3 regions of the Vibrio pelagius genome follow, and region 2 is predicted to be linked to each of the others. Evidence: predicted binding sites of a transcription regulator. Region 2 holds the regulator's gene; each other region holds the start of a gene.
What was found. Region 2 encodes PurR, which represses purine synthesis genes. Its sites were predicted from a motif close to TNANGNAAACGTTTNCNTNA; they were not measured.

Region 1 (3,286 bases), 1.3 Mb from region 2:
CAATTGGATATTTAACAGATAATCGCTGGTACGCATGTTTTTTGCGCCCGGAAAGAAAGGAGAGTTATCTAACGGGTCGACAAAGTAGCTCGGAGCATCCTGATTCGCGAGATCAGTATAGGAGTATTCGATCTGTTGTTGTAATAACAGAGCCTTAATCGCTGCTCGGTATTGTCTAGCGTTGTCACCGACGACATCAATGCGACTGAGCAATAGCTCAACCTTAGGAATTAGACGTTGCTGTCGAGTGAGTTCAGAGCTGTGGTTTGGAGATTGCCACCACAGATAGCCCAATGTGATTGTACTTGTGAGTAGCATAAGTGTCACTAGCCATAGCCAGCGTGGGCTTGCTGATGTTTTACTGTACTCAGTCTCTGGTTCAGCAGGCTGCTCGCTTTCAACGCTCTCTAGATGAACAGAGCTCGGGTTGAGAAAATAGCCCTTGCGCGGGTAAGTCACCAGTATCTTAGTGGCGTCGCTGTCAGGAAGGTGTTTCTGTAATAGCGAACGCAGCGTGCTTACTCGGTTGGTTAGGACATTCTTGGAGATAAAGCTACTTTGCCAAATCTCTTGGATGATGAACTCTGCGGAAAGTGGTTCTCCAACATGGCGTAGCAGAAGTTCCAGCAACTCGATTGAGCGTGGTTCCAAATTGATGACTTCTTGAGGTGTGCTTAACTCTCGGGTACTAGGGTTGTACACCAAATCGGCAATAACGATAGAGGTATTGTTCGCCTGAGCAGCAGAGAGGAAGTCTTGCATAGGAAACCGCGTGTCATAAAAGTAAACGATTTTAGCTGCTTTGTTTATAAAAAGCAGCTAAGTATCCCAAACAAAAGCACTAACTTTATTTTGACTCAAAATCGAGAAAGCGAGGGCTAACCTGCAAGCTTATGAGCTGTAGCTAACCGAGTATCGTGTCGGTTTGTGGTTCATAGCGAGCACAACGTTCAATACCGCAGTCCCAAGTACTGAAACGGCGATAATCCAAGGTGATACAAAGAAGAACGACGCAAATAGGATACAGACATCAATCGCCATTTGAGTTTTACCCACTGAAATACCATAGCGGTCTTGGATGTAGAGGCACAAAACATTGAAGCCCCCCAAACTGGAGTGATGGCGAAATAGAATCAACATGCCAAGCCCCATGAGCAAGCCGCCAGCGATCGCACAATAAATCTCATTGTAGGCATCAAGCGAGATGACTAAATACAGATGATCTGCAAAAACAGACACTAAAGCACCGGAAAAAGCACTGCTAATGGCAAAATTACGCCCAAAACGTCTCCACGCCAATACATAGAATGGACAGTTTGCGATAAAGTAAAGTACACCGAAGGTGATAGGTAGAAATTGACTCAATAGTAGAGCCAAGCCCGTGGTCCCGCCAGTAAGTAGTTGAGCAGACTGTAAAAAGAAGACGCCTTGTGCGACTAAGAAGGTTCCTGTAAGAATGGCAACCCAATCTTCTTTACGTGAGTGTTTTTCCATCGTTTTTATAATTACCTAGCCAATAAAGGCGTGCATAGTAGATAAAAACATGGATTTTCGGTAGCTTGAGACTCAAAATTAAGGTAAACCTATGTAATGTTCGTTTTACAGGGTGTAAAGCGAAAAATTGACAGTAAGTCGCGTGCTGATGCGATGTGTCGCATAAGTATGATGAAGCTTATATGTCATTATGAAGAAACTGCATGATAAAATTGCAATTAGCTCTTTATGACCTAGATCAAATTATGTATGATGCGTCCCATTAAAACGGTGACGAAAACGTTTGCTTTCGGTCGTTATGTGGTTTTTTTGAAACTTTCAGTACAATCTGAGTCAGGAGATACAGATGCTTAAGCGTGACATGAACATCGCTGATTACGATGCGGATCTATTCGCAGCTATCCAAGAAGAAACTCTTCGCCAGGAAGAACACATCGAACTAATCGCTTCAGAAAACTACACAAGCCCACGTGTAATGGAAGCTCAAGGTTCTCAGCTAACAAACAAATACGCTGAAGGCTACCCAGGCAAGCGTTACTACGGTGGTTGTGAGTACGTAGATAAAGTTGAAACTCTAGCGATCGAGCGCGCATGTGAGCTTTTTGGTGCTGAGTACGCGAACGTACAGCCTCACTCAGGTTCTCAAGCGAATAACGCTGTATACATGGCGCTACTGAACGCAGGCGACACTGTTCTAGGTATGAGCCTAGCGCACGGTGGTCACCTAACTCACGGTTCTCCAGTAAACTTCTCTGGTAAGCTTTACAACATCATCCCTTACGGTATCGACGAAGCAGGTCAAATCGATTACGAAGAGATGGAAAAGCTAGCTATCGAGAACAAGCCTAAGATGATCATCGGTGGTTTCTCTGCTTACTCTCAAATCTGTGACTGGAAACGCATGCGTGAAATCGCGGACAAAGTCGGTGCTTACCTATTCGTAGATATGGCGCACGTAGCAGGTCTAATCGCGGCAGGCGTTTACCCGAACCCAGTACCACACGCGCACGTTGTGACAACAACAACGCACAAAACGCTAGCAGGTCCACGTGGTGGTCTTATCCTTTCTAACGAAGGCGAAGATCTATACAAGAAGCTGAACTCAGCAGTATTCCCAGGCGGCCAAGGTGGTCCTCTAATGCACGTTATCGCTGGTAAAGCAGTAGCGTTTAAAGAAGCTCTAGAGCCAGAGTTTAAAGAGTACCAAGCACGCGTAGTTGCCAACGCAAAAGCAATGGTTGCAGAGTTTATCGCTCGTGGTTACAACATCGTTTCAGGTTCAACAGAGAACCACCTGTTCCTAGTCGACCTAATCGACAAAGACATCACGGGTAAAGAAGCCGATGCAGCACTCGGTGCAGCAAACATCACAGTAAACAAGAACTCAGTACCAAACGATCCACGCAGCCCGTTTGTAACGTCAGGTATCCGTATCGGTTCTCCTTCTATTACTCGTCGCGGTTTCACAGAAGCAGACGCAAAAGAGCTAGCAGGTTGGATCTGTGACATCCTAGATAACATGGGTGATGAGTCTGTTATCGAAGCAACTAAAGCAAAAGTGCTAGAGATCTGTAAGCGTCTACCGGTTTACGCTTAATTTTTCTGGCTCAAATAGCTTAATTTCTGTGTCAAAGGTGCTCATTTACATTCGTAAACTCCGCGCCTTTTCCTTGAACTAAAGCTATTTGATTGAAAAATACGATTTGAAAGGCTCCTGTTGGGAGCCTTTTTATTGGCATAGAAATGCTTAGAGAGTGAACGAATTTCTGTGTCGCACATACTCATTTGCTAG
Region 2 (3,286 bases):
TGCCCCGTCTTTTTCTACACCTTGGTTGATGGTAGACAGCTTGTCACCAAATTTACTTTGTACCCAGTCTCGTAATAGAAAACGGCTGCTCAAAAACGCCAGTGTTGCACCTATAGTGCTTGCAAACGAGACGAGTAACAAACTGGTCCAGAAGCCGAATAGAGCCGCACCGAGCAGCGTAACCACCGCGGCACCTGGAATTGAAAATGCGGTAATCATTACATAGAGAATGAAGTAGGTTGCTGCTGCTGCAACAAAATGACTCTCTATGTAGCCGTTTAGAAGTGCTTGTTGAGCCTTGGCATTTTCAAGCGTTAAGTACTGGCCAAAGTTGACAGCCAGTATCACTATCGTGGCAACTAAAATTATGCCTAAAATCATTTTCTTACTCATGAGAGCGTCCCTAAATTTTTTGCTTGTAGTTAGTATAGTTAGACAGGAGGAGGAGAGATTAACTTTCAATAGAAAATAAAAAAAGCCACATCAATGTGGCTTTTGACAATTAAGTGATTTGGACTTAATTAATAGAGTTGATAAGCTCATCGCGTCGTTGTTGAGGTATGACCGACCAATGAGTACCGTTGATGGCACCTTCAAGTGCCCAAAGCAGCTCTAAGCTGACACTGGACGAGTGAGACTCTTTTATTGCTTTGTACGCATTAACAGAACCAGACTCATACAAGCTCTCGACGGTATCGATGCCTGCTTTTTTCAACATACGCTCTGTGGCAAGCCGAAGGTTGGGCAAATCTTTTAATCGTGTAGGCTTCGCCGATGATTGGATTTGCTTCTCTTTTTTGGCACAGTCAAGGGACGTTTTTGCCAGTTCGATAATACGTTCTTGAGTCTGCCAGAGGTCTTCTGGAAGAGCAAAATACTTAGTAACGACTGGGAATCCGCGTTTTTTGTATACGTAAGGTTCGAAACCCTGTTGTTCAAATTTTGAAGTAGTATTTTTGTCAGCTCGAATGTGTAATTGATTGTTAACGACCAGTGCAAACATCGTGTCGTCGGCAAAGAGGCCAAAACCGCCAAACATTGAGCGTGACTTAATCTTTCCAAGTGGCTCAAATAACTTCATTGAGTCCTTGAGTATCGGTTTATCCATATTGTTTATCTCGGTGTATTTGAATTACGCCACCAAATAAGCAGGTCCGAGAGATTAGCAAAATGTCGCAATAAAATTGTCAATAAGCCGTAAATTACTACTAAAGGTAGGAAATACTGCATTTTGCCATCGGTAACCCCGCTACCATACCAATAATGGGTTAGGCCGGAGGCTTTGCGTCTCACCCTTTCAAGTGATTTGCCCTGTGCGTGACTGTATAACGAAGAATAAAGTTTTTTGTTGAATGAGGTTCACACTTGTTATTCCAAAATGTGATCTTAATTCAGTTAATTGTTGTATTTATATGCAACAAGGTTTTTATTTTGTCGGAATAAAAAAAACGCACCAAGCGGTGCGTTTTATTAGATTTTTCTAAAGTTTACGTTATTTTAACGTTCTAACTGTAGCTCGCTCAATGATCTCTGGATGCATTTCGAACACGCGTTTTTCGTGATCTTTGTCTTTAATGCGTTCCAACAAGATTTCAAATGCGTTTTTGCCGACACGACGCTTTGGCTGGTGAACAGTTGTCAACGGTGGTGAGAAGTACTCTGCCAGCTCAATATTGTCGTAACCAATCACTGAAATGTCTTCTGGGATCTTAATGCCTTGCTGTTGTAGACGGCTCATAAGACCAAGTGCCATCGTATCGTTGAAACAGAATACTGCTGTCGGGCGATTCTCCATTGCAACGATTTTATCTGCCGCGATAACTGCGGTGTCACATTCGAAGTTACCTTCAAGAATTAGACTGTCATCTGTTTGAATGTTTGCTTCCTCAAGAGCACGGCGATAACCCGCGATACGCTCTACACATGCCGCTTTATCCAAATGTCCACTTAGACAAGCGATACGTTCATGTCCTCGTTCAACCAGGTATTTAGTGGCGAGGTAGCCACCTTCTTCTGAGTTGTCGATGATTTTATCCGCTTGTGAACTCTCTGGGCCCCAGTCCATAACAACTTTTGGAATGTCTGCGTGGCGGTCAAGCATTTCACGCAGTTCTTCAGTTAAGTCAGAACACATTACCAAGATGCCGTCTACGCGTTTTTCAGCAAGCATTCGGATGTAGTCGCGTTGCTTCTCGTAGATACCACCTGTGTTACATAGAATCAGCGTGTAGCCTTGACGGTAACAGTAGCTCTCTACTCCATCGATCACTTCAGAGAAGAATAGGTTGGTTGATTGAGTCACTAGCATACCGATTGTGCGCGTAGAGTTACATTTCAGGCTACGAGCAACAGCACTTGGTGCATAATTTAGTTCATCGACGGCTTTGTTTACTTTTTCTTGAGTCGCTTCTGCGACGAAACGTGTCTTGTTGATCACGTGAGAAACGGTGGTTGTTGATACGCCGGCTAAGCGAGCGACATCTTTTATAGTTGCCATGGCTTTATCCTATTGATAGCTACTTCCTCAGCAGTACGGAGCAAGTAGCCGTTTAAAGCTACCAGAACAAGAGCTTAGAATATGGAGGGCTCTCTCGGTACTAAAGTGCTAAAAAACAAAAAACCGCTTATGAGAGCGGCTTGTCTTAACACCGAAATGCTCTTAGCTAATTTAAAGCATAGCATTTCGAGAATGTTTCATATTTTATCGTTTGCGGTCACAATTTTAGACTGACTAGAAAATACTCGCAATAAAATTCACCCAGAAATCTGGGTGAGTTGTCACATTCTACCTAAATTGTACCCTTAGTCATCAGTGAATTTATTCACCAGCTAAATATTGTGTATCAAGTTTACAGAAAGCGACTAGCAATTCTGCAACACATGCGTAAAAACCAAACTCATCAAATTCACGGCATTTTACTGCGAACTGTGGAACCCAACTAAGGAGCTGTCGTTCAACAAACTCGTGTTGTGTAGCGAAAGCCGTTTCTAGATCTTGTTCACTCTCAAGGTCGTTGGAACGAATAATGATGTTACCCAGGAAATCTAACTCAATGGCTAGGTGGTCAGCAGGCTCTTTCAGATCTTGGTTTACGGCGATGCCGTAAGACGCCATGATGGCTTCCATGTCTTGAGCTGGTTTTGCATTCAGTAGTCCACTTTTGTCTAGATAAATAGAAGCGTACGGCAGAGCACCGTACTTATCCGACTTTAAGAACAGCTCGCAAAAATCGGATGAAAGCTCTAATTGAGCATCTTCACGGTTCTGTAATCGGTTAAGTGTATC
Region 3 (3,286 bases), 650 kb from region 2:
CTCATTGGTGCTATGGATATACTCCTAATAGCAAAATACTTAACTTGAAGTCGCTGATAGTCAATCTATGTCATTGCTAATTCCCGAACAAAATCAGAGCGCTTTTCCAACAAATCTTTAGGAAATGCGCTCTTTTTTTCAGCTAAACTATTTATTCATGCAATGTGATGCACCCGTCAATTTGTGACTTTAATTACACTTTGCTGGCTGCAAACGATTTCATTTGTGACCTCACTCTAATTGTGCAACACAATGTAACAAGCAGCATACATTAGTGACTTTGATCACAGAAAGTTTCTGGGTATTGCATAAACTTAAAGCCTAAGGTCAATTAAGGATTCAACATGAACAGTCGTATTACCCTGGCGCTGGAAAGTGCTCCAGCTTCATTGAAAGCACTTTTAAGTGACATCGTATTAGCAGACAACTTTGACGCCACCATCTCTAAAGAGCAGTTTCAAAGCTTGCTGGATGCAAGCGGTCTTTCTGACAAAGAAGTTCGTCTAGCTTTACTGCCAATCGCAGCTGCGTTCTCTTACGCACCACTTTCTGATTTCTACGTTGGCGCAGTAGTGCGCGGCCTATCTGGTCACATCTACTTCGGTGCAAACATGGAAATTGCAGGTGCACAGCTAGGTCAAACGGTACACGCAGAACAAGCGGCAATCAGTCACGCTTGGATGAAAGGTGAAAAAGGACTTTCTGATATCACCATCAACTACAGCCCTTGTGGTCACTGTCGTCAATTTATGAACGAATTGACTACGGCTAATGAGTTGAAAATCCAGTTACCAGAACGTGAAGAGCGTTCACTCCAAGATTATCTGCCCGACTCTTTCGGCCCTTCTGATCTTGGTATCACCGAAGGCCTGATGACAGAACTTGACCACAAGTACACGACTGAAGAGACAACACCTATTGTTGTTAAAGCTCTAGAAGCCATGAACCGCAGCCATGCCCCTTACACCAAAAACCTAAGCGGTGTTTCACTTCAACTTGCGTCTGGTGAGATCTTCTCAGGTGCATACGCAGAAAACGCGGCATTTAACCCGAGCTTGCCTCCACTTCAAGTAGCGATGATTCAAGTGATGCTGGCAGGTAATAACTTCGACCAAATCGAGAGTGCAGCTCTGGTTGAAAACGCACAAGGCAACATCAGTCACTTGGCAGAGACTCAATCAACGCTAGAAGCAATTAACCCAGATATCCCAGTCACTTACTTAGCAATATAACTGCATTAAGTTAACATGCGATTTACATAAGCAGCCCTCTTTTAGTCGGCTGCTTTTTTTATGCTTAAAATTCACTAAAACCATCACGCAAACGTTTGCTTTTGAGGTTGGAATGAGTATGATCTCCCCGTTCTCAAATACTCGTTCAACATGTTCGGAAGGAATAACTATGTTTGGTACCGCCACTCGTGACAATGCTACTCGTGTACTTCTATTGGGCTCTGGAGAGCTAGGCAAAGAAGTTGCTATTGAGTGTCAACGTTTAGGTTTAGAAGTGATCGCTTGTGATCGCTACCCAGATGCCCCTGCAATGCAAGTTGCTCATCGTAGTCATGTCCTAGACATGCTGGATGGCGATGCGCTTGAAGCTATCATTAAGCTAGAAAAGCCGGATTACGTAGTACCTGAAATTGAAGCCATCGCGACCAGCAAACTGGTTGAATTAGAAGAAAAAGGCTTAAACGTTGTTCCTACTGCAAATGCGACCAAGCTGACAATGAACCGTGAAGGGATTCGTCGCCTCGCAGCAGAAGAGCTGGAACTAATGACTTCACCTTATCGCTTCGCCGATAGTTTTGAAGATTTCTCTGCCGCGGTAGAATTTGTCGGTATCCCTTGTGTCGTCAAACCCGTAATGAGTTCTTCTGGCAAAGGTCAAAGTGTTATCAAGAGTGAAGGCGATATCCAAAAAGCGTGGGACTACGCTCAAGAAGGAGGTCGTACTGGCGCTGGACGAGTCATCGTAGAGGGCTTTATCGACTTTGATTACGAAATCACCTTGCTGACAGTTCGAGCGGTGGACGGTATTCATTTCTGTGCGCCAATCGGCCACCGACAAGAAGACGGAGACTATCGCGAGTCATGGCAACCACAGGTGATGTCTGACAATGCACTTAAGGCTGCGCAATACACCGCAGGTAAAGTGGTTGACGCTCTAGGTGGATACGGCATCTTTGGTGTAGAACTGTTCGTCAGAGGTGATCACGTGATCTTCAATGAGGTCTCACCTCGTCCACACGATACCGGCCTAGTTACATTGCTGTCTCAGGACTCCTCTGAGTTTGCTCTGCACGTCCGCGCATTTACAGGCATGCCAATCAAGAATATCACTCAGTACGGCCCTTGTGCGTCTGCCGTTGTTCTTGGTCAGGGTACGTCGACAAATATTCGTTTCGAAGGTTTGGAAAACGCATTAAATGCTCCTCAAACTCAGGTTCGATTATTTGGTAAGCCAGACATCAATGGCCGCCGCCGCTTAGGTGTCGCCCTTACTCGCCGTGATAGTGTTGAGTCAGCGATTGAAGACGCCGTAGAAACCGCTTCTAAGATTAAAGTTATCTACTAGGGCGTGTTGACCTTTCGTGGTTAAATTTTGTTCGAGATAAAAGCGTTTTAATCGCGGCGAGGGAGAAGTAGCCTAGTCATTCTAAGCAAATCTCCCTCAACAAAGAGTAAAACGCTTTTAGCCGAACCCTTCGGGCAGCGTTTGCTGGTCATTTCTACTGCGTTATCGGCTTCTCATGTAGGCTAGCTACACATCAAAGCCTCTGCCTTGTATAAATACCCAGCAACTCGCTGCAAAAACCAGCTCGAAAGATCAACGCGCCCTAGAGCCTGTAACCTTTATCGGTGACATTTGTTCGCGTACTCTCCAGCGGAAGAAAACCAAAGACGGGCCTCAATGCCCGTCTTTGTCGTTGCTAAATTGTATGCAGGTTTTATTAAGCCTGACACTCAATCAAGTAGACCTCTTCGGAAAAGCGAGATAAACCTTTCTTGGCGATCTTAGGATGATCGTCATCAGCAATATCTTGATTTAACTGTGTAATCTTGTATCCAGAGAATAGCTGCTCTACTTCATCTCTAGGTACGCTGAATGGAGGCCCACTCATCTCTTCTTGATCGTAATCCAGAGTCACCAATAAGATCTTACCACCCGGTTTTAGTAACTGCTTCAGCCTAGCCACATACTGTACTCGCATCTCTTCAGGCAGTGCCACTAAAGAAGCACGGTCGTAAATTGTATCAACCGCTTGAATCGGCGCTGTGAAGTA

Region 1: the regulator PurR is predicted to act here: its motif matches at 1,766-1,785, upstream of glyA (serine hydroxymethyltransferase).
Region 3: the regulator PurR is predicted to act here: its motif matches at 1,316-1,335, upstream of purT (formate-dependent phosphoribosylglycinamide formyltransferase).

Annotation. Positions count from the first base shown of each region.
Region 1 is NZ_AP025503.1:2,448,104-2,451,389, reverse strand. Features, by position in the region: partial or broken gene vsple_RS10670 (winged helix-turn-helix domain-containing protein) at 1-762, opposite strand, end outside; gene vsple_RS10665 (YitT family protein) at 892-1,494, opposite strand; gene glyA (serine hydroxymethyltransferase) at 1,841-3,091, shown strand.
Region 2 is NZ_AP025503.1:1,157,953-1,161,238, forward strand. Features, by position in the region: gene vsple_RS05230 (TVP38/TMEM64 family protein) at 1-393, opposite strand, end outside; gene vsple_RS05235 (TfoX/Sxy family DNA transformation protein) at 518-1,108, opposite strand; cyclic di-GMP riboswitch class I at 1,237-1,321, opposite strand; gene purR (HTH-type transcriptional repressor PurR) at 1,493-2,497, opposite strand; gene torD (molecular chaperone TorD) at 2,819-3,286, opposite strand, start outside.
Region 3 is NZ_AP025503.1:1,808,289-1,811,574, forward strand. Features, by position in the region: gene vsple_RS07760 (LrgB family protein) at 1-28, shown strand, start outside; gene cdd (cytidine deaminase) at 345-1,232, shown strand; gene purT (formate-dependent phosphoribosylglycinamide formyltransferase) at 1,402-2,577, shown strand; gene vsple_RS07775 (thiopurine S-methyltransferase) at 2,954-3,286, opposite strand, start outside.